Regions from separate parts of the Macrococcus bovicus genome, predicted to be linked through region 1. Evidence: riboswitches for the same ligand, from Rfam matches in the RefSeq annotation. Region 1 holds a riboswitch; the other holds the start of a gene.
What was found. A riboswitch is a leader RNA that binds a small molecule or an ion and turns the genes downstream of it on or off. The one in region 1 is predicted to bind S-adenosylmethionine.
Positions count from the first base shown of each region.

Region 2: linked by a shared signal. The riboswitch ahead of metK (methionine adenosyltransferase) and the one ahead of QSV55_RS01850 (O-acetylhomoserine aminocarboxypropyltransferase/cysteine synthase family protein) in region 1 are both predicted to bind S-adenosylmethionine.

Region 1 is NZ_CP128470.1:274,549-278,083, reverse strand. It holds gene QSV55_RS01860 (peptide-methionine (S)-S-oxide reductase) at 1-325, opposite strand, end outside; gene QSV55_RS01855 (5-methyltetrahydropteroyltriglutamate--homocysteine S-methyltransferase) at 478-1,617, opposite strand; SAM riboswitch class I at 2,116-2,211, shown strand; gene QSV55_RS01850 (O-acetylhomoserine aminocarboxypropyltransferase/cysteine synthase family protein) at 2,279-3,535, shown strand, end outside.
Region 2 is NZ_CP128470.1:1,537,295-1,540,829, forward strand. It holds gene metK (methionine adenosyltransferase) at 110-1,303, opposite strand; SAM riboswitch class I at 1,404-1,503, opposite strand; gene pckA (phosphoenolpyruvate carboxykinase (ATP)) at 1,693-3,276, shown strand.

The DNA of each region.
Region 1 (3,535 bases):
TCTGAATATAGCGTGCAGCCAGAGAGAGATGGGCAGGATCTTCGCTGTAGACACCCGTCCGGTACTTCTCTCCCACATCTTCCCCCTGCCGGTTGACGCTATACGGATCGATGATCATGAAGAGGTGGTCAACCAGCGAAGTCACACTGATCTTGGCAGGATCAAATGTCGTCTTCACACATTCCGCATAGCCGTCATACGGTCCTTCAAGTGCCGAACTGGTTCCATTCGCTCTTCCCGCTTCTGTACAGATGACGCCTGGAATCGTCTTGACGAAGGCCTGCACGCCCCATAAACAGCCGCCTGCCAGATAAAGTGTCTCCATCATGATAACCTCCTTTATTTCCTTTAAGGGTAACATATTTTTCACGGCGACAGTCTCCTCAAATGATGGACAAAGTCGAATAGACATGAAAAATGACACCTTGCGAGGTGTCATTTGTCTGAATAGCAGGAAGACAGAGAAAACGCCTGTCCTTATCTGCCCGCAAAATACTCTTCAGCAATCTCTTTCACCCATTTGAGCTTCGCCCACTGTTCGTCTTCAGTAAGCAGATTGCCTTCCTCTGTAGAAGCAAAGCCGCACTGCGGGCTGATACTCAGACGTTCAGCAGGGATGTATTTCGCTGCTTCATCGATACGTTTTTTGACTGCTTCCTTCTCTTCAAGAGCCGGGAACTTCGAAGTGATCAGACCGAGCACCACATGCTTATCACCGCTGACTTTCTCCAGCGGCTCAAATCCCCCTGCGCGCTCCGTATCATATTCCAGATAGTAAGCATCGACATCTTCCCGGCCGAACAGTTCATCTGCCACTCTTGTGTACGGCCCTTCACTTGCCCAGTCTGACTGGTAATTGCCACGGCAGACATGCGTGTTGATGATCAGGTCATCAGGTGCCTGATGGATGACGCGGTTATTAATCTCAAGCAGCTCTGCCTTCAGCTCATCCAGTGGGATGGTCGAACCGTTCCCTTCCCCGTGAATCTTGCGTGCCGTCTCTTCTGACAGATGGATACCCCAAGAACAGTCATCCAGCTGCAGGACCTTAAGCCCTTCACTGTACAGGTCATCAATGACTTGTTTATACGTGCTGACAATATCATCTATCACAGCTGCCCTGGAGGAATATACCGCTTCCACTGATTCCTTGACGCCAGGACGTGTCAGCTCAACAAGCAGCTGAGCAGGTGCAGGGATGGTCTGTCTGACCGTCAGATGACCAGGCGCGTGATCCCGTACAAACTTGAAATGTTCGACAAACGGGTGATGATCACCGGAGATTCTGTCTACAAACTTAATACTGTCTTTTCTGGTCTCAACATGACGGAACTGATAACCTTGGTCCAGTAACTGGCGCTCAATTCCGTTAAAGCCGAAGAAGAAATCAAGATGCCAGTAGCTTCTTCTGAATTCACCATCCGTCACAGTCGTATAGCCGAGTGCTTCAATCTTATTAATCAGCTTGATGATCTCCTGGTCCTCTACTGCTGTCAGTTCCGCCTGAGAGATTTCTCCACGTTCGAACTGAGCGCGTGCTTCTTTCAGAATCTCCGGGCGTAGAAAACTGCCTACATAATCAAATTTCGGTTGTGTCACTGTTTTATTTACTGTCATCTATAATTCCTCCCCTGTTTTGAGTCAGTTGTCTTCTTTTGGCTTCAGTTGTCGCATAAAGGGTCAACATGTCATATTCCATAGCAAATTAAAAAACCCCACACTCCTTTACTGGTTAGTAAAGGGTGAGGGGTCTGCCCACGGTACCACCTTTATTCGTCCAGCCATCACTGACTGCACCTCAGCAAGTACACAGATGTATACTTTGACGTTGATAACGAGCGCCAACCCTCGGACATCACCTACTCATTCACATTTTCAGCTTGCAGCAAAGAGGCCATTTTTCATCACAGTTCTTTTGCTTCATTTCACCACCAGAAGCTCGCTGTCAAAAAGATGCTGTCATTACTTTTTCTCTTTTTCGCTTTCAAAATATTAAATTATCGTCAGTATATAGAGCAGATTTTTATTTGTCAATATTTTTAGAAAATTTAATATTGTCAAAAAATAGTTTGACATGAGGGTTCGAGCTGATTATGATTAGGATTAATTAAATATCACTTATCCAGAGTGGTGGAGGGACTGGCCCTATGAAACCCGGCAACCTTTTCAGTAAGGTGCTAATTCCAGCAGGTATATCCTGAGAGATGAGTCTGTGCGTGTGCACTTATCCCCCTCTGGATAAGTGTATTTTATTTTATCTTTAAGGAGGATCATCACTATGACTCAATACCACTTCGAGACACTTCAGCTTCATGCAGGACTGCCTGACAAGAACGATGCCAACGCCAGAGCTTTACCGATCTATCAGACCACTTCCTTTACGTTTGATGATACGACGCATGCTGCCAATCTGTTCGGCCTGAAAGAAGCCGGCAATATTTACAGCCGTCTGACGAATCCGACCACTGCCGCCTTCGAAGCGCGTGTAGCAGCCCTTGAAGGGGGGACAGCAGGCCTCGCCGTCGCATCAGGCATGGCAGCCATCAGCTATGCCCTGCAGGCTCTGGCAGAACAGGGAGACCATATCGTTGCAGCAAAGAGCCTGTACGGCGGGACACACACGTTACTGACTCATACATTCCGTAAGTACGGGATTGCAGTCACTCTCGTTGACACGGAGGACCTCACGGCTGTCAGAGAGGCCATCCGGCCGAATACGAAGGCACTCTTCGTCGAGACCATCGGCAATCCTGAAGGTAATATAGCAGATATCGGCGTGCTCGCTTCCCTGGCAGATGAATACGAGATCCCCCTTGTCGTCGATAATACCTTCGCCTCGCCTTATCTATGTCAGCCGCTCAGACACGGCGCCCACATCGTCGTGCATTCAGCCACCAAGTTCATCGGTGGCCATGGCACGTCCATCGGTGGTGTCATTGTAGAAGGCGGGACATTCAACTGGGCGAACGGCAAATTCAGAGGCCTGACTGAACCGGATTCTTCATACCATGGCCTGAAATTCTATGAAACATTCGGTGACGTGGCATTCACTGCCAAAATCAGAACGACATTGCTCAGAGATACAGGTGCAGCGCTCTCACCTTTCAATGCATTCTTACTTGCTCAAGGCCTCGAAACACTGTCCCTACGCGTCGAACGCCATGTGGCTAATGCGGAGAAAGTCGCTCAGTTTCTACATGACCATCCACAGGTGGACTGGGTGGACTATGCGGGCCTTACGGATAGCCCTTATCATCAGCTGAAAGAAAAATATCTGCCGAAAGGGGCTGGTTCAATCTTCACATTCGGCTTGAAAGGGGGTTACGAAGCCGGCCGTCAATTCATTGAAGCCCTTGACCTGTTCTCTCTCCTCGCCAATGTAGGTGATGCCAAGTCACTGATCATTCACCCGGCATCCACTACCCATGCTCAACTGACGCCTGACGAACAGTTGGCCAGCGGCGTCAGACCTGAGACCATCCGTCTGTCAATCGGCACCGAGCATATTGACGATATCATCCATGACCTTGAAAAA
Region 2 (3,535 bases), 820 kb from region 1:
CACATAAAAACTGCTTTCATCATTAAAAAGTTATTTTTACACTGGACCGATCTACTCATTTCACAAAAATAGACAGGAAGCCTCTGCTCCCTGTCTTTATAATCGTCTATTATTTCGCTAAAGCTGCTTTCAGTGCCTCTGCTTTATCTGTCTGTTCCCAAGGCAGTTCAACGTCTGTACGACCGAAATGGCCGTATGCTGCTGTCTGCTTGTAGATCGGACGACGCAGGTCAAGCATCTTGATGATACCTGCCGGGCGTAAGTCGAATGTGCTGCGGACTGCTTCCACCAGTTCTACTTCAGAATAGTCGCTTGTACCGAACGTATCCACTGAGATTGAAACCGGATGTGCGACCCCGATTGCATAGGCAAGCTGAACTTCTGCTTTATCTGCAAGGCCGGCTGCTACGATGTTCTTCGCAACGTAACGTGCTGCGTATGCGCCTGAACGGTCAACTTTCGTTGCATCCTTACCAGAGAATGCACCGCCACCGTGACGCGCATAGCCACCGTAAGTATCCACAATGATCTTACGGCCTGTTAAACCGGCATCCCCTTGCGGTCCACCGATAACGAAACGGCCAGTCGGGTTGATGAAGTACTTCGTTTCCTCATCGATTAATTCAGCCGGCACAACTGGTTTGATGACATGTTCTTTAATGTCAGCCTGAATCTGCTCAAGCTCGATTTTCTCGTGGTGCTGAGAAGAGATGACGATAGTATCCACACGTTTAGGCTTGTTGTTCTCATCATACTCAACCGTTACCTGTGTCTTACCGTCCGGACGTAAGTAGTCAAGCGTACCGTTCTTACGTACTTCTGTTAAGCGGCGTGCAAGTTCGTGTGAAAGTGAAATCGGCAGCGGCATCAAGCTCTCTGTTTCGTTGCAGGCAAAACCAAACATTAAGCCTTGGTCGCCGGCACCGATAGATTCGATGTCTGAATCCGATAAGTCTTCACGGTCTTCAAGCGCACGGTCTACACCTTGTGCGATGTCAGGTGACTGCTCGTCAATCGCTGTCAATACAGCCATCGTCTGATAGTCATAACCGAATTTTGCGCGGGTATAACCGATCTCTTTAACTGTTTCACGCACGACTTTCGGGATATCAACGTAAGTAGAAGTCGTGATCTCACCGGCGATCAGTGCCATACCTGTCGTCACTGATGTCTCACATGCCACACGTGCTTTCGGGTCTCCTGTCAAAATAGCGTCTAAAATTGCGTCAGAAATCTGGTCCGCAATTTTATCCGGGTGTCCTTCTGTTACTGATTCAGAAGTAAATAATTTACGATCTGCCATAGATAATTCTCCTTTTATATATATGATTACGGTTCAATCCATAGAAAAAAGCCTTTCCCTACAGTTAAGAGAGAAAGGCTCGACAATACAAGTCCATTCACTCTTATCGTTCAGATGAGATCTGCAAACGGTTTGGCACCTTACTCAAAAGGTTGCTGGGCTTCAAAGGGTCCATGTCCCTCCACCACTCTGGATAAGAGAATCCGCAAGTAAGATAATACTAAACTTTGTGTAAACCGTCAACATGTTTAACTAAAAACTCAAAATGTACTATTTTTATGAATTTTCTAACATTAAATATGTGAGATGGCATATGATTTTCATTATGCTATACTAATGAGTGAAAATGCTTACATCAGCATATCAATCATCTAATGGGGGATTATTAAATGAATGAAAATTACGTGGCAGAAATCAATCAGCTGCTGGAAAAACCGTCTACACTGAAACAGTTATCACGTACACAGTTAATCAACGAAATTATTCAGAATAACGAAGGGGAACTGACTGAGTCAGGCGCCATCCGCACTGAAACCGGTAAATATACAGGCCGTTCACCGAAAGACCGTTTCATCGTGCGTGAAGCAGAGACGGAAGATAAGATCGACTGGGGTGCTGTCAACCAGCCGATTGAAGAGGAAGTCTTCCTGAAGTTAGTCGATAAAGTGCTGAACTATTTAAATAACAAGGAAAAAGTCTATGTCTTCAACGGCTATGCCGGCGCAAGTAAAGCCTCACAGTTAAAATTACAGGTTATCAACGAACTCGCTTGGCATAATATGTTTGCCCGTACCATGTTCATCCGTCCTGAAACAAAAGAGGAAGGCCTGGCTATTGATCCTGAATTCACGATCATCTCTGCCCCTCACTTCAAGGCAGACCCGGCAGTAGATGGCACAAAATCAGAAACCTTCATCATTACAAGCTTCAAACATAAGATCATCCTGATCGGCGGAACTGAATATGCCGGCGAAATGAAAAAAGGGATCTTCGGTGTCATGAACTACTACCTGCCGGTGCAAGGCATCATGAGTATGCACTGTTCAGCGAACGTCGGTGAGAATAAGGACGTTGCCCTCTTCTTCGGTTTATCAGGTACAGGTAAAACCACATTATCAGCAGACCCACAGCGTAAACTGATCGGTGACGATGAGCACGGCTGGAACGATGAAGGGGTCTTCAATATCGAAGGTGGCTGCTATGCCAAAACGATTGATCTGACACGTGAGAAAGAACCGCAGATCTACGATGCCATCCGTTACGGCGCTATCCTTGAGAACGTCAAAGTGGAAGAAGACGGGACACCTGACTATTCTGATAAATCTCTGACAGAAAACACACGTGCCGCTTATCCAATTGATAACATCGACAATATCGTCCTGCCGTCTTATGCAGGACATGCTAAAACAATCATCTTCTTAACAGCAGATGCATTCGGTGTACTTCCTCCAATCTCTAAATTAACCAAAGAACAATCGATGTATCACTTCTTAAGTGGCTTCACATCTAAACTTGCCGGAACAGAACGCGGCGTCACAAGCCCGCAGCCGGTATTCTCAACATGTTTCGGTTCACCATTCTTGCCACTGCATGCCACTGTATATGCGAACATGTTAGGTGACCTGATCGACAAGCACGGCGTCAAAGTCTACTTGGTCAACACAGGCTGGACAGGCGGCGAATACGGCGTCGGCAGCCGGATGAACCTGAAATATACACGTTCCATGATCCGTCGTGCCATCAGCGGCGGCCTTGAAGATGTTGAATATGTCCAGGATGATATCTTCGGCTTAAACATTCCGAAGTCAGTGCCTGGTGTTCCTTCTGAGCTGCTCCTGCCTCGTAACACATGGGTATCAGATGATGCCTATGACGAGACAGCTACAAAACTGGCGAAAATGTTCCAGGAGAACTTCAAGCAGTTCGAATCACCGGAAATCGAAGAAAAAGGCGGCTTCAAATACCGCGGATAATAGAGATAACCCCCTTCACTGTAATGGTCAGTGAAGGGGGTTTTTTATAGCAAGTATTCCGAGACTTGGTGCAATTACTTGTTTTTGCACCAGCTTTCCCTGAGACTTGGTGCAATTACTTGTTTTTGCACCAGTTTTCCCTCTCTTTTAATGTCTGAAGTTCTTCCCTGTCTTTATCACGCTTTTATTTTAATAATTGTTTCTTTTTTTCTTCAAAGGCTTGAATTTCTTTTTCATAATCAATATTAGTCATCGTATA